Regions from separate parts of the Leuconostoc kimchii IMSNU 11154 genome, predicted to be linked through region 1. Evidence: riboswitches for the same ligand, from Rfam matches in the RefSeq annotation. Region 1 holds a riboswitch; each other region holds the start of a gene.
The links. A riboswitch is a leader RNA that binds a small molecule or an ion and turns the genes downstream of it on or off. The one in region 1 is predicted to bind thiamine pyrophosphate.

Region 1 (8,127 bases):
CGCTTAACGATAGACCAATTACCTGTTGTTGATATCCTAACTTTATCAGCAACAGGAACAGAAATGAACCAGGGATCTGTTATTTCTAACCCGGAAACAAATCAAAAGTTAGGCACATATGGACCCAATACACCAGCTATTTCATTTTTAGATCCTACGCTAACCTATTCAGTTTCAAAGTGGCAAACGGCTGCTGGTTCAATTGATATTTTCAGTCACTTAGCAGAACAGTACTTTGACCAATCCAAAAATAATGACGTCAAAAGTGGCTTAATTGAAGGTCTCATGCGGACGGTTATTAAATGGGCACCTGTGGCATTAGAAACACCAGATAATTACGATGCCCGAGCTAATTTGATGTGGGCGTCTACAATGGCATTAAATGGCTTAGCACACACTGGTAATGTAAATGGTTGGACCGTTCACCCAATTGAGCATGAATTATCAGCATATTATGACATTACGCATGGTATCGGATTGGGTATCTTAACACCGCATTGGATGACTTTTGCATTGCATGCTGATACGCAAACACAATTTGCTGATTTTGGACGCCATGTTTGGCAACTGAGTGGTGATGATCAAATTGTGGCAACTCAGGCTATTCGTGCTACAGCTGATTGGATAGCGTCATTGGGTGTTCCAACGACACTGCCTGGTGTTGACATCAATCAGACAACGCATTTCGAAGCTATGGCTAAGAGCGCAGTGACTGTGGGACAACTAGACAAGGCTTATGTACCGCTTACAACAGCAGACGTTATTGCTTTGTATGAAGCATCGATGAAATAAATTTTCATTTAAAACCTAAATTTGTCTATTATATGGTTAATCATGAGAATGATAGATGATTAGGGTAAGTAATATTGTTGATTTGAAATAGCTAGATATAAAAACGCCTGATTTGAGATTATTATCCTCACATCAGGCGTTTTATTTTGATTAAATTAATAATAGACTGACAACTACTATGAGAAATATTGTATGGTGTCGTGTGGTGCTACGAACAGGATGGTGAATCGATGAATAGTTTACAACACAGAAACAGGGTTGTACTATTAGAATTAATATGTTATCACAAAGGTGCTAATATTTTATTTGTGCAGCCCTAAGTGTTGTAATTAATTTTTACGATCTAAAATTTAATTACAAAGATTTTAAAAAATTAAGAAATTGACACCCTACATTTTACGGCTGACACTTGATAAAGCAAATCAAATTGTTGCAAAAAAGAACTTTTATTCATGGACAAGTTAAGATGTTAATACTAGGCTGTGCTAATGTAATTTATTTGTACCCCAAACAATATTTTTTTCACCATTAGCCAAAGCTTCATGGTAATAGTCTAGTTTACGTGCCAAGACATCGCGTTGATGCATGCTGTCTGTTAGTTTAATCTCTGCATTTTCCAATTCAGTTTCAATAATAGTTAACCTTTTTGACACGCTCTGGTCACCTAGCGCACAAAGATCAATATATGTTTTAATTGCGTTTAAACTCATACCTGTGTGACGAAGAGCCAACACCATTTCAACATATTCTAAATCTTTATCAGTAAATAAACGTACATTTTGCTCATTTCTTGTGATATTAGGAAAAAGGGCTTTCTTGGCATAAAATCGTAAAGTATGTGGGGAGATAGCAAATATTTTTGCTACATCATTTATTGTATACATGTTATTACTCCTTGACTGATAGTTACTATCATGCAGTATAGTTATCATACTAATTGATTAAAGGAGAATTTACAATGAGTAAAGATGTTTGGTTTATTACAGGTGCTTCCACAGGCCTAGGTAAAGCATTAGTTGAGTATCTGTTGACACAGAATTGCAGGGTAACAGCCACTGCAAGAAATCCTGAGGATATTAAAAAATATGTCCCAAATTGGGAACATTTAGATAATCTACTGATATTAGCTTTAGACGTGACAAATAAAGTACAAGTACAAGAAAGTATAGATATGGTTGTAAAAACTTGGCATACGATAGATGTTTTGGTGAATAATGCTGGTTATGCTTATTTCTCATCTGTCGAGTGTGCAGATGATAGGTTAGTGCAAAATATGTTTAATGTGAACTTCTGGGGAATTAAAAACATGTTAGACAATGTGTTGCCAATCATGAGAAAACAACACCATGGCTATATTATGAATGTATCCTCTCTAGGCGGGTTACGTGCTTTTGCAGGATTTGGGTATTATCATGCTACCAAATTTGCTTTAGAAGGATTGACAGAAAGTTTAGCATTAGAAGTCAATCCACTTGGGATAGACGTGACTTTAATAGAGCCAGGAGATTTCAATACTGATTTTGCCAGCAGATCGGCCATTGAAAATAAAAATATTGCGTCAAGTTACATCAACACGGCTGGTCGAAATATTAAAAACTTAAAATTACTGTCTGGAAATCAACCGGGTGACCCAAATAAGGCAGCGAAGGTTATTTACGAACTACAACTATCTGGCAAGCACCCTTTACGTCTATTACTTGGATCAGATGCGTATGTTAGAGCAACAGAAAAAGTAGAAGAATTACAAAAGCAATTTAAAGAGAATTATTCACGAACTGTTTCAACAGATTTTGAGTAACACGACGCCGATAGCCTAAAAAATTAAAAAAGAACGGATTAACAGTTTTTGTTAATTCGCTCTTTTTATGTGCAAATTGTCATCATTATTTTAAAAATATTAGAAATTCAGTATAATAAGACAATAAACATTTTTAGAAACATAACACAGAAAAAGGAGAACTATATGTTATACAAGGTGCGCCGCGCAGATCAAAATGATCACCTGGCTATTGAAACATTTTACAAAGATGCCCTACCACATATCGATCCGATTCAGACGAGCTGGATACCAGGAGTATACCCCCACATCTCAGATGCCTTAGTGGCAGTATTGAAAGATGAATTTTTTATTTGTTTGGATGAAAAAGGCGTTGTGGTTGGCTCTGTTATACTTAATACAGATTCACAAGAAGCGTATAAGGCTTTAAACTGGTCGAAAAGTAGTGATGAATCTGATCAAAAGAGCTTAGTTGTTCATACGTTAATCGCGCACCCAAAAAGACTCAACCAAGGTATTGCCAGTCAAATTATTGATTTTATTAAGATGTTTGCTGTAAAAAATAACATGTACGCAATACGATTAGATACACTAGTTGATAATGTCCCAGCTCGTAGATTGTACGAAAAAAATGGTTTTGCATATATTGGACGATATGATTTACCTAGTTTTGATAACCAAGGAATAGATGATTGTGTATTTTACGAATTTCAGATAATCAATGCGTGAATTTAATATGTTAAAAAAAGAAAAGTTAAATGATAGGGCACAAATAGTCGGTTATTCGGTTCCCAATTGGACAACTCGGCCGTTTCCAGATAAGAAAACGCATACGGGTCAATATTGTATCTTACAAAAAATTGATAAAAAAGTTCATTTTGATGATTTGTATCGTTTTTTTGGTCCGGAGAGTAACTCGGAAACATGGACTTATTTATCCCTAAATCACTTTAAAAATCGTGATACATTTTGGAACTATTTGACTAAAATCGAGCACGAAAAGCAGTCAATTTATTATGCCATTGTAGATAAATCAACTCAGAAAGTATTAGGAAGTTTTGCATTAGTTGCGATTGATCAAGAAAACGGTAGCCTTGAAATTGGTTATGTTATTTATTCTGATTCAATGAAAAAGACAAAAATTGCCACTGAGGCGCAGTTCCTTTTAATGACGTATGTATTTGATCAACTAGGATATCGTAGATATGTTTGGATGTGTGATGACTGTAATGAAGCATCAAAGCACGCTGCTACACGTTTGGGATTTTCTTTCGAAGGTATTTTTAGGAATATGTGGGTATACAAAAATAGAAATAGAGATACAGCCTGGTTTTCGATTACTGATTATGAATGGCCTAGTATTAAAAACAGGATGGAAAAGTGGCTCAACAAATCTAATTTTGATAACGAAGGCATTCAGAAAAATAAATTAACCGATATGTAACAGAGAAACATTGTGCGATCATTTTGCAATGTTTCTCTGTTACTTTGTTTGCTAACAAATACCATCTCTCTATTGATCATTTGACGCTTTACAAAGGAGGAATTATCGCGTATTGTTATGATAACAATGACATATTCATAGGAAAGATGAGAAATGGCAACAATCAATATATTAACAACACTAGATGACAATTATCTCACGCAATTTAAAGTCATGTTATTATCAATTAAGCAAACCAATACAGATGATCAGTTCGACATTTGGCTAGCACATCATGCTATTTCAGAATCGTCTAGCAAACAATTAGTAGCATTCGTTAGCAAATTAGGTTATCAATTACATATGGTTCATGTAGATGTCGATGTTTGGTCATCAGCACCTGTATTGAAACAATATCCAGCTGAAATGTATTTCAGGCTTTTGTGTGGAGAATACTTACCGAAGACGTTGACACGTATTTTATATTTAGATCCTGATATTTTAGTGATTAACCCAATAAGATCTTTATGGACGCTAGATATGAAGAATCAGATGATTGCAGCAGCTAGTCACAATGGTTTAACAGGCGTTAGTCAAACTATAAACAACGTACGATTTCAAAATAAAAATAAGTATTTTAATTCTGGCGTGATGTTAATGGACTTAAATAAAATGAGAGAAAAGGTAAAATTAGACGATATTACTTCGGCCATTGATCGCTATGCTAAAAGACTAATATTACCAGATCAAGATATATTGAATTATTTGTATAGTGATCATATTTTGAGTATTCCTGAGGAGATTTGGAATTACGATACACGAGATAATATCGTGCATTTTACTAAAAGTTTAGGGAGTATTGATTTACCATGGGTTATTGAAAATACAGTTATTTTGCACTTCTGTGGTCATCCTAAACCATGGGAAAAGAGAAACCTTAACCGCTTTGCTATTCTATATAAGCATTATGAACAATTATTGCGTTTGAACTATGGTGAGTATTATTAAGTGATGCAATTTATTACTTTATGCCTGTTTAATCAAATATGGTATCAAACAAATTGAAAAAAGGAAGAATTTTTGACAAGTTTATCAAAATAAACTATAATCAATTGAACTAGGGGCGCCACATGGCTGAGAAGTACCCTTTGAACCTGAACTAGTTTGGACTAGCGTAGGAAAGTGTTTTGTGTTGCAACATTAACTGATTTGTAACGCATATATTAAATCCATTTTTTGGAGCACTTTTGTCCGCTGGCAAGAGTGCTTTTTTGTGGAGGTGAAGCATGGATTTAACAAAAGTTAATCAACAAATTGAGTCACGACAAGACGAGCTATTGGACTTAGTAAAAAATCTGGTTGCTTTCGAAACACCAGCACCACCCGCACGAAATACGCGGGAAGCACAAAATTTTGTCGCTGACTTTTTAAGCTCTTTGGGTTTTAGTATTGACCAATGGGCGTTATACGATAATGATGATATTGTTGTTGGAACCAAAAGGGGCAATCCAGCATATCAAAGTTTGATCATTAATGGGCATATGGATGTTGCTGCGTTAAACCCGAATGAAAGTTGGACTTTTACACCTTTTAAAGCGACCGTTCGTGATGATCGAATTATTGGCCGCGGTGTATCAGACATGAAAGGTGGGCTTGCTGCTGCATTATTTGCGTTGAAAATTTTGCACGATCAAAATATTTCGTTGCCTGGAAAGCTGCTTTTTGAATCAGTCATTGGGGAAGAAGTTGGTGAGGCGGGAACGAAATCAACAATTGAACATGGCTACATAGCAGATTTTGCACTTGTAACCGATTCGAGTGATTTAGAGATCCAAGGACAAGGCGGTGTTATTACAGGATGGGTGACAATTAAAAGTGATAAAACCTACCATGATGGTTTACGCCGTGAAATGATTCATGCTGGTGGTGGATTAAGGGCGGCGAGTGCTATTGAAAAGATGGCCAAGTTAATCATTGGTTTACAGGAGCTAGAACGTGATTGGGCAGTGACAAAAAGTTATCCTGGCTTCCCTGCTGGTACGAATACAATAAATCCAGCAGTAATTGAGGGCGGCAGAAATGCAGCATTTATTGCTGACGAAGCCCGCTTATGGCTAACCGTTCATTTTTATCCAAATGAAACCTATCAATCTGTCACACAAGAAGTTGAATCATTTGTTACGCGATTAGCACAAGCAGATCCATGGTTGCGAGATCATCTACCCACCTTTGAATGGGGTGGACATTCAATGATTGAAGATCGCGGTGAAATTTTCCCTGCATTAGAGGTGGATGAAAAACATCCTGCAGTACAAACGTTGTTAAACGCACATCTAACTACTTTTGAAAAGAAAACGCAAGTTTCTGTTTCAACAAGTGTAACAGATGGTGGTTGGTTTGGTGATGCACACATTCCAGCTGTGATTTATGGACCGGGTGACTTACGTCATGCACACGCAGTTGACGAAAGTATTTCAGTGGCACGTTTAGTAAAATATAGTCAAGCTTTAGCACAGTTTATTGTAGATTGGGCACACACTAAAAAGGAGTGAAAATGGGATTTAGTCAAGAAATTATAACGGAAATCGACAATATTTGGCAGGCTAATCTAAAACATCCATTCGTGCAAGAAATTGGCGCGGGTACTTTGCCAGTTAAAAAGTTCAAATATTATATGGTACAAGACTATGTATATTTGATGGATTATGCCAAAGTGTTTGCGTTAGGTGCTCTCAAAAGTCCTGATTTGAAAACAATGATACAATTTTCAAATACGCTACAGTCAATTTTAACTGAAGAAATGTCATTGCATCGACAATATGCTGCGCAATTTAACATTAGCGAAGAAACACTAGCATCTGCGGAGCCTGCACCAACAACATTGGCATACAAAAACTATTTATTATCAGTTGCTCAAACTGGCGGTCAAGCTGAACTTTTGGCTGTACTCTTACCTTGTATGTGGGGATATGAGACGATTGGTAAAAACTTAGCCCATTCACCAGGTGCTAAAAATGTACTGTATGGTGAGTGGATTGCGATGTATAGTTCACCTGATTTTAGCGCATTGACCGAATGGCTAATTCAAGAATTCGACCGAATAACAGCGCAACAGACGTTGACGCAACGTGTTCGTTTAATAAATATTTTTAAAAATTCCTTACGATATGAAGTACTTTTTTGGGAAATGGCTTATCAAGAAGAAAAGTGGCTGGTTTAGCATTATAGCATTGCTGTCATTATCGGATAATGACATAAAGTATCTCATTCAAACTTAGAGGGAATAACAATTTGTTTTATGTGTTCAGGCTGTTTTGCTGAAATCTGAGCCAGTAAAACCTCAGCCGCCGTGGCGCCCATCAAAAATGGTGATTGTTGAATAAATTTATAGTTTGGCGCTAAATATTTTGGCATACTTGTATCAATAAAACCGGTGATTCTTTGTGGTATCTTTGGCTCATTCAAAAGTTTAGTATTGGCCAATAATTGAATTAAAAGGCGTTCTTTAAGTACAAATAAAAGATTTTTTGGATTGTTTATATCTAATTCATCGGATAATTCTGAAAAATTAAGATGATCAGAATCCACTTCGATAAGTTGTGAATGATCAAAAACAGATCGTACACCTGCAATTCTTTCGACACGCGTTGAGATACGATTAATGGGTTCAGTAATGATGGTTACCTTGTTAAAGCCTTGATTTAAAAAATGTTCCATTGCATATTTTGTGACTTGAAAATTATTTGTGGTAACAGTGATTGATTGACCGTTGCCAATATCGCGGTCAATTAAAACAACGGGCACCGCATCATTAGTAAATTTTTCAATTAAGTGGGGATCAGTAGATACTGGTTGTAAAACCATCCCGGCAAATTTTTGATTGTAAACGGACGCCATAAGCGCAGATTCAGTGGTTGTATTTGAATTCGAATCAAAAAGTACACCAATAAAACCTTGTGCACTTAAAATAGATACAATACCTTTAAAATATTCTGAAGAAAAATACTCATCAATATTGGAGGCGATAACAGCCACTAAATTTGATTTCTGTTTTGCTAATTGCACAGCAGCAACATTTCTAGTATAAGAAGTCTCTTCGATTATTTTTTGTAATTTTACTGCTGTTTTTTCAGAC
Region 2 (8,127 bases), 380 kb from region 1:
GATGTTTTAGCTCCTATGATTTTAGACACACCATTTGATGACTGGGCAAAAACGATTCAATCAACTTATCAGGGATTTGGTCGTGATTCTGCCGTCAGTTTAGCGCGTACAATTAATCAACCTGGGGATCACCTTGCACATGCCAAAAATTGGCTCGCACGTTTTAACAACCTCAAGCCTACCTTATTCACTTCTGATAAAGGTGCTTTAAGCTATGCGGCCTTCGATTGGTTACAAGACCACACGAACGCACAACATTTCCAAACACTTGGGGATATGCTAGACGCTTACTACATTGGCAGAGCCGAACGCGAACGTGTTAACCAGCAAGCAGGTTCATTGGTTCGTGTTGTTAAAAATGAACTTAAGAAGAATACGTCGAAACGAAAAAAGTTATTAGCAACATTAGATGATGCTGAAAATGCTGATGATTTAAAAGTCATGGGTGATTTATTAATCACCTACCCACATCTCGTCCAAAAAGGGATGACATCCGTTGAGATTGAAAATTACTACAACAACAACGCACTGCTTAAAATTCCGCTGGATCCCAAACTTAATGGCTTAAAAAATGCCGAGCGCTATTTTACAAAGTATCGTAAATTGCGCACTGCTGTTGCCTATGTCAATGAACAAATGGCGCTGACTGATGCTGAAATTGCATACTTCAACAACATTGTTGCACAACTTGATGTCGCTTCCCCTAAAGATGTTGAAGACATTCGCTTGGAATTAACAAATGGTGGCTACATTCGTGCCAACAAGAAAAATAAGCAAAAGCCAAAAGTGTCAAAACCGGATCAGTTTCAAAGCACAGATGGTACACATATAGAAGTCGGTAAAAATAATTTACAAAATGAACGCCTGTCGTTAAAACAAGCAGATCGTCGTGATATTTGGCTACACGTTCAAAACATACCCGGTTCACATGTTATTATTCACTCACCAAACCCATCAGACGAAACATTGGTCGAAGCCGCAAAACTTGCTGCTTATTTTAGTAAGGCACGCGATTCAGCCAATGTTCCTGTTGACTACCTACCAGCCGGAAAGCTTCGGAAGCCAAACGGTTCAAAACCTGGTTTTGTTATCTTTGAAGGACAGCAAACACTATTTGTTACACCAGATCATCAGTTAGTTTCCCAGTTAAAAATTAAAAAGTAATCAAAAAAATATCCGATAGACGCTTATAACGTGTCTATCGGATATTTTTATTTAGTCGCTTCATATAAAATAAAAGGTGACTGCGTACGTTCGTTTCCCCAGTTAATATTGCCATATTGTGCTTCAATAGTCGCAATCTGCTCAGCATTGAAATCATTGATTGTCGGGTACTTTACCGTGATATGGTTAAATCCTGCATTTTTTAAATTGCTCTCATACATTTGATTTGGCCAATTGAAATCATGTAAAATCAAATCTTCTTGCTGATTCACATGCAGCTTTTCAACACGCTGTTCACCATAACCATAGACTTTGTCCTTCGAACCATTTTGAAATGTTGAAAAAGGCACACCAGTTGTGTTTGGATTGGTATCCAGCACAATAAAGTGACTTTTAGGACGCAAAACACGATAAATTTCTGACATAATTCGCTTTATACGCACTTCTGAACCATTATTAATAAAAACATAACAAGCAATCGCGCCATCAAGTGATTCACTAGGCACAGAACTCAAACTGTCATTTTTTACCACTTGATAATCAATACGTTTATGAGCGCGTTGTTGGTTTGCAATAGCAATCATACGATCAGATTCATCAACAGCAATGATTTTGGATCCTGTTTGTTGTGCCAGCCTTAAAGCGACTTTACCTGGTCCGCAACCGTAATCCAATATCGTTTCTGCTTGATGCTTTGAAAAAAAAGATAATATATGACTATAACCCAATACTTGCTCTAACACATCATTGTATGCATTAAATTGGTTAGCTATTTTGTCACTTTCAAAAAGATTATTCATTGCTATCTACCTCTAAATTTACAACATGCTTGGGCCATTTATTACGCACAAAATACTGGTAAATTGGTAATAAATGATCAAACACTGTTCGATCAATTTTTTTATTATAGTGAATCATTTGATATATGCTAAACAGCGCTAGTATTTGCTGCCAATAAGGCGCCATATGTGTCGCTAAAATGGCCTGCCAATCCATCATAATGTCGTTTTTTCTCAGTTTTTCTTCGTACGCCATCAATTCTTGAATCATATCCCAATTATTTTCGAGTGGCATCTCTGGAAATTTAAATTGTGCTTCGTTTGGCGTCTCTAACACATGCGTTACCCATAAATTATCAGGTTCATAGATGTGCATGGTGCCTACACTGTGATAATACTTTCCTACTGGTATATGGAGCTCACGCGCCATCAATTCTTGAATAAAGGTAAATGAGAAAACGTCACTCACAATACCGCGAAAAGCATCATTAGCTCGCATATAAGCAATCATATCTAGATGATTATCTCGAATAAAAAATTGTAGACCCAAAGTGCACGACACATCTAAATTGTTTGGAATAGCCAACTCACTGCCATCAAAAATTTGTAATACTGCACGTTTAGAATCTGGATCTTTGATTAATAAATCTTTAACATTTTGCCATTGACTTGATTGTTGACCTTTATCATTAAACAATTTCGATCCATAGGCAGTACCTGTTAAAATACGGCCATCCATTGAATAATCTGGCATTTTTTTATTATAGTAGCTGATGTAATCTAAGCGGTTATTACCTGTTAAATACCATAATACTTCGGCAAAATTAAATATAATATTACATTTTCTTTTTTGATTATAAATGCCTCTTTGTACTGGTTGATTAATCCTAAAATGATAGGCGATTTTTTCGCGACTTTGAAACCCTCGAGGTTGATTAAAAAAGTCAGCGTGGTTGTAAATGTCATTAAGTACAGACATATAGGCGCTATCAAAATTTTCATACGTTGACATCTTTCGTTTCCTCCTCTGTGATGACGTACAATCATTATTTGTCATTCAAAAATTGTTTAATTTTTAATAAACAATCTGCAGTATCTTTGTAATATAAATAATTGACGCGACTGATAGTTCCTAAACCTCTCACAAGATAAGCGTAGGTTGTATTTTCTTGTAAGAGCAAGACAATTGGTTTATCAAATGCCGAAGCCCAGCCTATTTCAATATGTGTACCAGGCGATGCTGGATACCCCGGAAATGCCATAAACAGATGGCATTTTTTTATTGCTTCAAAATCTGCCATGGTGCATTCATCTGGGGTCATCATATGTTGACCCCATCCCTCACGTTGATGCGCGTTATCGACAACAAAGTCTGCTTCTTCAAGTAGTTGCATCACCTGTTTAATTAAACTCATACTTTGTGAATCAACGACTTTGTCATGGGTTAATAGTTGTTTAAATGGTGCTGCCAAGAATACATGGTTTCTCAAGAAATATTCCTCCTAAAATTTAGAACATAGAAAAAGAGCGTTTGCAATCATTTTTGATACTGCAAACGCTCTAGATATAGTATGTCTATCTATAATGGCACCCTAGCGGCCCTTTATATTTCACACTTTCCTACGCTGTTTGCAACAGATCAGGTTCAAAGGGTTCAAAGACTATCACTTCTCTCTCAGCTTCTTGTGAAGCACCCCTAGTATGTTAATTAATCGATTAATAACAAACTGATTCTACCACATCACATTGACAATATGCAACTTATTATCAATGTTAAAACAAGCGTTGATATGTAAAAATCCTCTCCACTGTGCGCTTTTTCACGATATAAATAAAGTCCAATATGTTAATTGGTACGAACCAATTAACATATTGGTGTTGACTTTTATATAAATAACCTATACGATAGGTTTGTAAAAATAATGACGGCATCATAGCATGATAAATTTTTCAAAATACTTTGCAAAGTAATTTTTTCTGTGTTTCTTGCGATATTTTTTACAACGATTGCCCTGTGCATTTTACTTTAATCATATTAATTTGGAGGACTTAACTAACATGAGTATTGACTCAAAGAATTATCTTGATCATCTAGACGCTTACTGGCGAGCTACTAACTATTTATCAGTCGGTCAACTTTATTTATTGGATAACCCACTACTTAGAGAAGAACTGACAGCGGATCAGGTTAAAATTCATCCGATTGGTCACTGGGGAACAATTACAAGCCAAAACTTTATCTATGCACACCTTAACCGTGCAATCAATAAATTCAACTTGAACATGTTTTACGTTGAAGGACCTGGTCACGGTGGTCAAGTCATGATTTCAAATGCTTATTTAGATGGTAGCTATACTGAGGCCTTTCCAGAAATCACACAAGATACTGCTGGCATGCAAAAAATGTTCAAACGTTTTTCATTCCCTGGCGGTGTTGCATCACACGCTGATCCAAAAGTACCTGGGTCAATTCATGAAGGTGGTGCTTTAGGCTATTCTATCCTTCACGGTGCTGGTGCGGTTCTTGATAACCCTGACTTAGTTGCTGCTGTTGTCATTGGTGATGGTGAAGCTGAAACTGCACCGTTAGCTACTTCTTGGCATGTCAATAAGTTTTTAAATCCTAAAAACGATGGGACAGTCTTACCAATTTTAAACCTTAACGGATTCAAGATTGCTAACCCCACTGTCTTGTCACGTGAAACTGATGAAACACTAACACAATACTTTACTAGCCTCGGTTGGCATCCCTATTTTGTTAGTTCATTTGATAAGCCTATTATGCAAGTTCATGAAGAAATGGCCCACACAATGGATACCGTTTTTGAGGAAATTAAAGCTATTCGTGCGACTGCTGCAAGCCAAAGTAGCGAAGAAGTCACACGGCCAACATGGCCTATGATTGTATTGCGCTCACCAAAGGGCTGGACTGGTCCTAAGAGTTGGGACGGTCAACCGATTGAAAATTCATTCCGTGCTCACCAAATTCCAATCCCTGCAGATCAAAACCATCCTGAATATATCCCTGATTTGGTTAATTGGCTAAAGTCGTACCAACCTGAGGAATTATTTGATGAAGCTGGTCATTTAGCCCCAGAAATTCAAGAAGTATTACCTAAAAAGTCATTACGTATGGCTAATAACAGCGTGACAAACGCTGGTGTCGTTAAGCCACTTAATCTCCCAGATATTAATGATTATCTCGTTGATCGTCAAGTACCTGGTAATGATTTAGCGCAAGATGCTATTTTGTTAGGTGGTTATATTAGAGACCTCATCAAGCTAAACCCAACGAATTTCCGCGGCTTTGGTCCAGATGAAACAGCTTCGAATCGTTTCCAAGATGTCTTTGAAACGACTAATCGTCAATGGTTACTACCAATTAAAGAACCAAATGATCAATTCATGGCACCTGAAGGTCGTATTATCGACTCAATGTTGTCAGAGCATTATGACGAAGGTATGTTAGAAGCCTACACATTAACAGGCCGTCATGGTTTCTTTGCAAGTTATGAGGTCTTCATACGTGAAGTCGACGACATGATTGTTCAACACTTTAAGTGGTTGAATCATTCACATGATGTTTCATGGCGTAAAGATGTCCCTGCCTTAAATATTATTGCTAACTCAACTGTGTTCCAACAAGACCATAATGGTTACTCACACCAAGATCCTGGTGCTACCACCATGCTTTATGAAAAGCAACCTGATTTCATCCGCGAATTTTTCCCAGCTGATGCCAATAGTTTAGTCGCAACATTTGAACATGCTGTGCAAACAAAGCAACAAATTAATTATATTGTCGCAAGTAAGCACCCTCGCTTACAATGGTTCACACCACTTGAAGCCAAGCAACTTGTTACTCAAGGGCTGCGTGTTGTTGATTGGGCAAGTACGGATCATGGTGAAAAACCTGATATCATCATTGCTTCTGCTGGATCAGAACCAACAACTGAAAGTTTGGCTGCAATTCAAATTTTGCACGAACAAATACCAACATTAAAAATTCGTTATATCAACGTTTTGGATTTGTTTAAACTACGTTCAGATGCAAGTTACGGTTTGAGCCAAGACGCGTTTGATGCTTACTTTACAACTGATGTGCCTGTTTTGTTCGCCTTCCATGGTTATGCACCAATGGTTGAATCTATCTTCTTCAAGCGCCATAATCATAATTTAGCTGTTCATGGTTATCGTGAGGCTGGTGATATCACCACACCATTTGATATGCGTGTCTTGAACAAAATTGATCGTTTCAACTTAGTCAAGGCTGCAGTTGAATTATTACCAACTGAAACGTCAGTTAAGCATGCTGATCTGATACAGTTAATGAACGATAAGTTAGATAAGCATGTGTCATTCACACGTTCAAAGGGAACAGACTTGCCAGAAGTTGAAAATTGGCAGTGGCAACCCCTTAACTAATCCAAATAATAAACAGCCCTATTGACAAAACAGGTCCCAATCTGTTAAATTGAATTATGTTGTTTCGTACAGATAGCACGATTTTATTCGTGCCGAAAAAAGAGGCGTGACATTATCATTTTTGATAATGTCATACCTCTTTTTATTTTTTGTGTTTAGGAGAATATTATGCATACAAATCATTGGAAAGTTATTCCCGCCGTCATCGCTTCTGGCATTTTAAGCTTTAGTGGCGTTCTAATCGAAACCGCTATGAATGTCACATTTCCAACATTAATGACCGAGTTTAATACAAATGCAAATGGTGTTCAATGGGTAACAACAGGTTACTTGTTAGCCATCGCTATTATTGTACCCATCTCTTCTTTTTTAATTCGCAATTTTTCAACAAGACAATTATTCATCGTTTCAAATATGTTATTTCTTGTTGGTATTATTCTAAATAGCCTTTCCCCCTCATTAACAATTCTATTACTTGGTCGTGTGCTTCAAGGTATTGGTACAGGAATTGCGCTGCCGCTGATGTTTCATATTATCTTAACGCAGTCACCTATCAAAAGTCGAGGCATGATGATGGGTATTGGTAGTATGATCACGTCACTGGCACCCGCAATTGGGCCAACTTACGGTGGCATACTATTGAATACATTAGGTTGGCGCACAATCTTTTGGTTTTTAATTATCTTAGTTTTAATATCATTAATTATTGGCCTGATGAGCATTCCAAATGAAACAGTTTCTCGCAATGAGAAATTTCCAATCAACACATTTGCCTTTTTAGCTATCGGATTGAGCTTATCGCTACTTGCAGTGGAAAAGTTATCGCTCATCATGTTAGTTCTTGGTATAGTATCATTGAGTGCTTTCTATATTGCCAACAAAAAACAAGCTTTATTACATCTCACTTTGTTTAAAAATCTTAATTTTAACCTATATATGTACAGTTTCTTAGTTTATCAAGCGATTTTGCTCGGTCTTTCTTTCATTTTACCCAATTATTTACAAATACAATTACACGTTAATGCTTCCGCAGCCGGTCTCTTTATGTTCCCCGGTGCTTTGATTGGTGCCATTCTAGCGCCGATTTCAGGCTCTCTACTGGATCATTTTGGTCAGTTTCGACCAGTGGTAATTGGTTTGATTATTTCTACAATTGCCTTAATACTCATGGTCAGTTATTTTCAACAACTTAATTTTTGGACATTAATGTTCATGCACATGCTCTTAATGGTCGGCATTGGCTTCTCTTATGCGAATTTAATGACTGTCACTTTAGCAACGTTGCCACCATCGCAAACAGCCGATGGTAACGGTATATTAAATACAACACAACAATTTGTCGGGGCTTCAGCAACAGCTATCGTTGCACAGCTTATCACAACGGCTGTACATGCATCACCAGAAACCGGTATGATAGTAGGGGCTCAAAAAGGTATTGGTGGCTTGACACTACTCATTGTGCTATCGCTCATGTTGTTTGTAGGCGCTCATTTCTACAATAAAAAAGTTGGCTAACTGCCAACTTTTTTTAATTAAACTTCTGGTATAAATAAATTCCCCAAAGTCGCTGCCATAACAGATTTAATCGTATGTAAGCGATTTTCAGCTTGTTCAAATTGATGTGCATATGGTGCATGGAAAACAGCATCCGTAATTTCCATCTCTGTGATACCAAACTTCTCATAGATTTCTTGTGACATAGTCGTCTTTAAATCATGAAATGCTGGTAAGTCATGTAAAACAATTGTCTGATCGTTAT
Region 3 (8,127 bases), 870 kb from region 1:
GGTAAAAAAACAGCTAATCCACTTGGCAATATGAATGCAGCGATTGTTATGGGATCAGTAGTTAAGCCAGCTGTACTGGCGACTGCTTTTCAAAAGGGCGTTATTTCGCAAGATAATACTGTGCTTTCGGATCAAGGCATTAAAATTCAAGGCACACAAGAAATTACTTCATACTGGAACAAAGCCGGTACGCCAATACCAGTTGATGCACAAACAGCGTTAGAACGATCATCCAACACGTATTTTGTGCAATTGGGGATGAAAATTGGTGGGCAGACGTATAGTCCAGGTGCGCCATTAGGGTTGCGAGCTGACGCTTTTCAAACGTTACGTAATGGTTTAGGTCAGTTTGGCCTAGGAACTAAGACGGGTATTGATATTGATGGTGAAACGGCAGGCTATCGTGGACCAACTACTGGTGAGGCACAGGGTAAATATTTGTATGAATCCTTTGGACAGTATGATTCATACACGACTTTACAGTTGGCACGCTTTGTATCAACAATTGCCAACGGTGGCTATCTTGTCGCACCACATGTAGTTGGCTCTGTGCTACAGAGTCAACCAAACAGTGATAAACAAAAAACTGTTTGGACAGCTTCACCATCAGTTCAGGGTCAAGTTAATCTAGATTCTGGAGAATGGGATACGATAAAATCTGGTATGAATCGTGTTGCCAACGGATCCGATGCTTGGAATACAGGTGGCTCAGATTTGCATAAGTTGACACCACACGTATATGCGAAAACAGGGACAGCAGAAACCAAAACCAATGGTCATGACACTTTTACAGAATCAATGGTTGCCTACGTACCTGGACAACCAATGGCTATGGCGTTAGCGATACCTGGCATGAACAATTATTTGGATGGCACAAACGGTAAAATAGCAGCGCAAATTATTGATGCTTATTGGAAATACGTTCAAGCTAAGCCAGATACAAAGTAAACAGATTGAAAAGCGCAGTGATTAATCACTGCGCTTTTGTATTAAAAATAATGTTGTCATGATCATAAAATTAATATTATATTTTTTTAATTTAGAATTATTCTTGATTAAATAACGTGTACGTCATAAAATAGACTTATACCACATTTAGATAACGGGGGAAAATATGTTAATCAATCCAGATAAAGCGCAAGATGTGTGGAAAGATGCTGGCGAACATGTGCAATTTACGGTTTTAAAGTTAAATAGGGATAATCAGGAAGCAGCACAAGAGGCCATACAAGTATTTGCAGACCGATCACAAGCAATTATTAGATCGTTACGCATTAGAGACGCTCATCTAACAGCTGCGTCAGGATTAAAGGTTGCTTTTGGATTTAGTAACCGTGCTTGGGACTACTTATTCCCCAACCAACCTAAACCAATTGAGTTAGAAACTTATGAAACATTGAGTGGGCCGAAATACAGCATGCCTGCAACTGATGGTGATTTATTTTTTCATATTAGAGCGAGTAATGAGGCTGTCGTATATGAAACGCAGACACAGTTTATGCGATTTTTAAACGCATTCACAACTGTTGTTGACGAAACCAAAGGCTTTCGTTACTTTGAGGGACGTGCAATTATTGGCTTTATAGATGGTACAGAAGCACCAGGTGTTGAAGATTCTGCTGCTTATGCATTAATTGGTGATGAAGATCAACAATTCATTAATGGGTCGTATGCTTTTGCACAAAAATGGCAACATCATATGGATTTTTGGAATCACCTCAAAACAGAGGCGCAAGAAAAAGCAGTTGGTCGAGAAAAGTTTACAGATATTGAACTTGAAGATGAGGATAAATATAGTAACGCGCATAATGTGACGTCAAAATTTGAAAAAGATGGTGAAGAGCAAAAAATCATTCGTATGAATGTGCCTTTCTCTCAGCCTGCTGCTGGACAAACGGGTACTTATTTCATAGGCTATGCGAGACATTGGTCTATTACTAAAGGTATGTTACAAAACATGTTGGACCAGTCCGATTTTTTATTGACGTTTTCAGAAATATTATCTGGTCAGCTTTTCTTTATTCCTTCCCGAGAGACATTGTCACAAATTGCTGATGGTCGCTTTAATCAGTAATTGTTAAAAAGAAGTCAAACACCTCGTGAGGTATTTGACTTCTTTTAGGTTAACTGATTGTGTCTGATATGGCGACAGAATCTGAAACATACGTTTCAGGACTTAAAATAATTTTTGTGATAAATTCAGCTACACTAGTACGTGTGATTGGACCACCAGAAACAAGTTCATCGCGTGCTATTTGAACATGAAGGTTTTGCATGATATTATCATCAATAAGTTCATTAGGACGAATGATTGTGTAGTCTAGTGCCGATTGCTCAATACGTGAAACGGCGGCTGCCTGATCTCCCATATAAGTGTTTTCATTGTCCACTGTGCCTAATATATTAGCCCATAAATCCTTTTTGTCATCAGGAAGTTCATTGTGAACACCAATCGTTGCGACCCAAATGAGTCGTTTGACACCAGCAGTATGCATCGCATTAACAACACTGTTCGCAGCGGACTTTTGGCGGCCTTCCGCACCAATGTTCGCATAAACAATATCGATGTCTTTAAGTGCTGCAACCATAGCCTCTTCATTAGCAGCGTCGAGCGCCTTGATGCCTTTATTTGGACGGGCATGAAGTGAGGTTAATGTTATTTGTGTGTCGGTTTCTGCTAACATAGGCACAACGAGTTTTGCAATTTGGCCGTTAGCGCCAAGAATTAATAGTTTTGTCATGCCTTTATTTTAGCATGAAACGATCAGAAGCGGTAAAATTGATATAAGAAAGCGTGAGGTTTTTAATGTCATTATCTTATCAACAGCTATTAACTGCCATACCCTTAATCCTACAAGGTGGTCATGTGCCCACAATTGTCGGGGAAGCTGGTATTGGTAAATCTGCTTTAGTGTTTGAACTCGCTAAAAAATTAAATGCTAAATTATTTACGACAGTTGTATCGTTGTCAGAAAAGGGGGATTTGGCCATACCAATTCCGCCTTTAACCGAATCAGCTTTTCTGACGACAAAGCATTATGGGCAATTAGCTGACGTGAAATTTGGCTATACACATACAGTGATTCAAATTATTCAGCAAGCTGAACGCCATCCGAATCAACCGATTATTTGGTTTTTAGATGAATTTAACCGTGGATCACAAGCGGTACAAGGTGAACTAATGAATTTGGTGTTACAACGCCAAATTAATGATTTGATTTTACCATCAAATGTGCGTCTTATTTTGGCTGAAAACCCAGATGACACGATGGCGGGATTTGAAGAATCTGAATATGCTGTGCAAACATCTGACGCAGCGATTAAAGACCGTACCACACGTCTCGTGATGTCGGTATCAGTTAGTGATTGGTTGACTTGGGCAAAACAGGGCAATCAGCGTCCAAATATTCATGAGTCGGTCCAACAATTTATTGCTGAAAACGCCGAACTGTTGTATCCTGAGGCGCGGAGTGACGATCTCGATCCGACACCACGTGCATGGCAACGCGTATCGGATAATTTATATGAGTTGCATCACTTATCTCAAAAATTACAAGATGAACTGTTATTTGATATCGTAGCTGGTGATTTAGGACAACCTGTTGCGACACAATTTGTTAGTTTTATACGAGACCATCTGCCGAGCTTGTCAGCAAGTGACGTTTTCGAGTCATTACCAATGGGACCCGAATTGCCAATAATAATTCGGGAAAAGTTCAAAGAGATGTCGGAAATACAAAAAGCGACTGTGATGAAAACAGTGTTGTTAACTGCAGATGTGACGTCAAATGATCATGCTGGTCGCTTTAGTGCAATGTTGAATATGATGGCACCAGATGGTCAATATGCCTTGGTAAAACAAATGACTAGTGCACCTATTTTGGATGATTTATATGCTTCGGAGGCGCACTATGCTAACGTTTTGTATCAGCAAATTATGGACATAGCGACACGATGAACAGCAGTCAAACAAACAATTTGATTATTGATGGTATTAAAACATTACTAGATGAGGCACCTTTTTATGGGCATGTTATTATGAATTTGTCGCGAGAAATGGATGTCAACGCACAAAATGCATTGTCATTAAAATGGCAGGCACACCAGTGGTTGTTGGTGATTAATCCAAAAATATTGACGCAATTATTGACAAATCATAAACAAATTGCGTTAGCATTAGCCCATGAGGCGCTGCACATTATTTGGCAGCATCCACTGCGTTACGCAAAAGAACGGCGACAAAATAACGTGGTTGATATTGGTACAGATATTGCTGTTAATCAATATTTGCCTCAAACGTTGGGTGAATTACCGCATGCTATGACATTACAAACGATTTTTGATATGTCTGGTAAACTGTTACCATTGCATGAAGACTCGTCAACTTATATGGCGCTTGTTGCCCAATTATTTGACAACGTGCCATCTTTGGGTCAAGATAATGTTGATGGGCATGGCAGTTGGTCTAGTATTGGGACGGCCACGGAAGAATCGGCTGCTGCCTTGGCCTTGGTAATTAAAAAAGCTGATGAAGACACGAAGTTATCTGGTCGTGGTAAAATAGACAGTCGTGTACAACAACAAATTGATGAGATTGTCGTACCGAAACGTCATTGGCGATCAGTGTTACGTATGGGGTTAAGTCAAATGCCGAATAAACGTCAGTCATCTCGTGCACGGTTTAATCGAAGACAAGCTTATCGTTTAGATTTATTAGGCGAAATTAGTACATATGATGCACAGGTTGCTGTTTTTATTGATAATTCTGCCTCGATTTCTAACCAGCAAGTCGGGCAGATGTTGGCCACTGTTTTACAGCTAACACAACAACTTGATGCTGACGTGCGTGTTTTCTCTTTTGATACACAGGTTCACGATATTAAAAAAGTGACAAAGTGGGTACGACATGCAGGCGGTGGGACAACATTTCAATGTATTTTTGATACCTTGTTAGAACGCCAGTTCAACCCGATGCAGACCGTTGTCATCATTCTAACTGATGGTGAAGGTGAAAAAAGTCAGTTAAAAACAAAATTTAAGCATGTGTACTGGTTACTACCACCCCAAAAAACGCTAAGTATCCAGAAGCCTTTTGGTCAAATATTACGCTTTTGAGCGTACACGCTATCATCAAGTTCAGACATACAAGAGGTTAAAATGACTGAAAAATTAAATCCAACAGATTTACGTAGTTTTATTAACAAAGACGGTCGTTTTAAACGCGCTGAAGCCTTACTCAATAATCATTGGGAATCACTCATTTTGAATGATACGTGGGGTATGATGTTAATTACCTTAGCAGACATTACCTTTGCTAAAAAATTAAGCGCTGCAAATTTGGTAACAACAACTGTTGATTTGACAACGTTTGCCGGTGTACAGGCATTTATTTTATCAAATCAAACACGGCTATCACCAAATGTTGTCAACGCACTAAAGGAGCCTTTTTTATGAAAATTAATTTAGTGTTAGCGCCAGAACAAGAACCTGCTGAACTTTTAGCCTTGCAATCGATGCATCCAACAAACTGTTTTTATTTGGCCAAAGAGTCGCAACTGGCTGGTACAAATATGTTAATTTTAGATGATCCGGATTTAGTCGATAAGTTTCAACGGCCTATTAGTTTTGATAGCGTGATTATTTCTGGATTATTGCAAGGTCAAGTGATACATCAAATAGCCTTTCAAACTAAAGGTCATCAAGATGAACTGGTGACACAATTGCTACCTGATGATGCTGTTTTGGCACAAAATAGCCAAGGTAAGGCTGAGTTCATGTTGTGGAGTTTTTGGCCCGATCATTCGGCATTGGCTGATTATTTGGTGAGTGATAACTATACGCAGATGAAACAATTAATGAAAAATCCCTATACAACAAGTTACACACATGTCACTTCAGAAAGTCAATTATCACTGACACATCAGATGCGGGATTTTGATAATCAAACATGGTGGGGATAATTTCCTCTTGCATAGGGCACTATTCTGGTCTACAATAAATGCATAAACTAATATTTTTATCTGGGGTGCCGTTTGGCTGAGAAATACTCATTGAACCTGATCACGATAATGCGTGCGAAGGGAGATACGTTGACAAATATGAAATTACAGCATAATGATGCCTACTTTTATAACTGTTGACTGTTTTTCCTTTGTGAAAATCAGTCAACAGTTTTTTATGTTAAAAAGTGCGAACCATTTTTTAGACAAAAGGAGATCATTTTGGAAATGAGACAAGGTATAGGAACGAATAAGGTATTGCGTAAACTCGCGTTGTCCGGCGTTATCACGGCGTTATCATTTGCAACGTCAAGTGTTGTCGTATTGCCTAATATGGCACCTTTTCAACACTTTTTTAATGTCATAACGGTCGTCATTCTCGGGCCATGGTATGCAGTTGCTATCGCATTTTTAACAGGTGGGTTGCGTATGATTTTAGCTGGTCGCACGATTTTGGCTATCGTTGGTGCCATATTTGGTGCCGCTATTGGCGGTATTTTATATCGTCTGACTGGTAAGTATATTGCTGTAGTTATTGGCGAAATCATTGGAACAGGGATCGTTTCAGCGATTGTTTCAGTACCAGTGATGAACTATCTTTACCACGCTAAAGTACCAAGTATTTATTTTTATGTTCCGTTCTTCTTGCCGGCAGCCGTAGTCGGTGCAATGTTGGGATACATCTTTTTAAAGTTTATGAAACAAACGAAACTATTAGACAAGCTACAGTGAAACATATTAATCAAGTAACGAAAGATTAAAGGATGGTAAAATAATGGATTTATTAGAATTAAAATCAAAAACACCGTTAGTTTTTAACTATGCAAATTATGTGACGCCACAATTTGTTGCCAATGTCGTTAACGTTGTGGGAGGCTCACCAATTATGGCACGTGAAATTGACGAGTTTAATGACTTGGTAGCTATCAGTGATGCTGTGGTCGTCAATACAGGGACTTGGAGACGGTCAGAACTACCTGAAACAATTAAACTCATTCAAATAGCTAATCAAGCCAAAAAAGTTGTGGTTTTGGATCCTGTTGCTGTTGGTATCCCTTCAAGAAGTGTACCAGTTAAAGCTGTGATGACTGACTCACAAGTTAATGTTATTCGTGGTAACGCTGCCGAAATCGCGTGGTTTGCAGGAATTGATTTTACGAGTCATGGGATTGATGCCACAGGAAACGGTGACGTCCAAAAAATTGCCAGCTTGGCTGCGCAAAAAACAGGCGCTATTATTGCGCTCAGTGGTCAAACAGATGTCATCAGTGACGGACATACAACTCAAATGATTGCTGTTGATGTGCCACTTTTAGCGACAAATGTTGGGACAGGTGATGCCTTATCCGCTTTGGTGGGGATGTTTAATAGCGATGAAGTGACCGTAGAGAACACTGCTCGTGCTATGGCAATGATGAAGTTAGCAGGTGTGAGAGCAAGTCAAACAGTGAAAACACCTGGATATTTTGCCAATCAAGTGTTGGATGAATTATATTTAATTAAACAGGATGAATTAGAAGAATTCATACGTTCGGAGGTTCAAAATGGCTAATGAAACCCCACAAGTAATGACAATTGCTGGTACAGATTCTAGCGGTGGTGCAGGCGTATCTGCTGATTTAAAAACATTTTTTGCACACCACGTATATGGCGCGAATGTGATTGTATCAGTTACTGCTCAAAACACCATTGGCGTCCAGGATGTTCAAATGGTGACGCCAGATATGGTGACACAACAACTCACATCTGTGGGAAATGATTTAAAAATTAGTGCCTTTAAAACAGGTATGTTAGGTGATGCGGTAACTGTTCACACGGTAGCAGCTGCTATTTTGAAACAAGATTTTGGAGACTATATTTTAGATCCAGTAATGATTGCTAAAGGCGGTGCCCGTTTGTTAACTGAGCAGGCTATTGATGCCGTAATAAGCGATTTATTACCCTTGGCAACCCTAGTGACGCCTAATCTACCTGAAGCGGAAGTATTGGCGCATAGTCAAATTAAAACGCATGAAGATGTTGCAGATGTAGCGAAGCGAATTCAATTGCTTGGCGCTAAAAACGTGTTACTAAAAGGTGGACATGGCAATGAGAAAAAGGTATATGATTATGTCTTACTTGAGAATGG

Region 2: it holds a riboswitch for thiamine pyrophosphate, as region 1 does, so the genes downstream of both, LKI_RS09250 (nucleoside 2-deoxyribosyltransferase) here and LKI_RS01105 (acetylornithine deacetylase) in region 1, are expected to answer to the same signal.
Region 3: it holds a riboswitch for thiamine pyrophosphate, as region 1 does, so the genes downstream of both, thiW (energy coupling factor transporter S component ThiW) here and LKI_RS01105 (acetylornithine deacetylase) in region 1, are expected to answer to the same signal.

Annotation. Positions count from the first base shown of each region.
Region 1 is NC_014136.1:116,000-124,126, reverse strand. Features, by position in the region: gene LKI_RS01135 (iron-containing alcohol dehydrogenase) at 1-792, shown strand, start outside; gene LKI_RS01130 (MerR family transcriptional regulator) at 1,278-1,676, opposite strand; gene LKI_RS01125 (SDR family NAD(P)-dependent oxidoreductase) at 1,751-2,590, shown strand; gene LKI_RS01120 (GNAT family N-acetyltransferase) at 2,756-3,298, shown strand; gene LKI_RS01115 (GNAT family N-acetyltransferase) at 3,306-4,013, shown strand; gene LKI_RS01110 (glycosyltransferase family 8 protein) at 4,167-5,000, shown strand; TPP riboswitch at 5,102-5,190, shown strand; gene LKI_RS01105 (acetylornithine deacetylase) at 5,279-6,544, shown strand; gene tenA (thiaminase II) at 6,547-7,212, shown strand; gene LKI_RS01095 (LacI family DNA-binding transcriptional regulator) at 7,257-8,127, opposite strand, start outside.
Region 2 is NC_014136.1:1,734,562-1,742,688, reverse strand. Features, by position in the region: gene LKI_RS09265 (NFACT RNA binding domain-containing protein) at 1-1,164, shown strand, start outside; gene LKI_RS09260 (class I SAM-dependent methyltransferase) at 1,212-1,964, opposite strand; gene LKI_RS09255 (thymidylate synthase) at 1,957-2,955, opposite strand; gene LKI_RS09250 (nucleoside 2-deoxyribosyltransferase) at 2,990-3,433, opposite strand; TPP riboswitch at 3,544-3,651, opposite strand; gene LKI_RS09245 (phosphoketolase family protein) at 4,002-6,368, shown strand; gene LKI_RS09240 (DHA2 family efflux MFS transporter permease subunit) at 6,537-7,883, shown strand; gene argF (ornithine carbamoyltransferase) at 7,901-8,127, opposite strand, start outside.
Region 3 is NC_014136.1:981,563-989,689, forward strand. Features, by position in the region: gene LKI_RS05355 (penicillin-binding transpeptidase domain-containing protein) at 1-948, shown strand, start outside; gene LKI_RS05360 (Dyp-type peroxidase) at 1,115-2,074, shown strand; gene LKI_RS05365 (NAD(P)H-binding protein) at 2,124-2,741, opposite strand; gene LKI_RS05370 (AAA family ATPase) at 2,807-3,958, shown strand; gene LKI_RS05375 (vWA domain-containing protein) at 3,955-5,115, shown strand; gene LKI_RS05380 (hypothetical protein) at 5,158-5,454, shown strand; gene LKI_RS05385 (hypothetical protein) at 5,451-5,960, shown strand; TPP riboswitch at 6,012-6,100, shown strand; gene thiW (energy coupling factor transporter S component ThiW) at 6,228-6,731, shown strand; gene thiM (hydroxyethylthiazole kinase) at 6,775-7,551, shown strand; gene thiD (bifunctional hydroxymethylpyrimidine kinase/phosphomethylpyrimidine kinase) at 7,544-8,127, shown strand, end outside.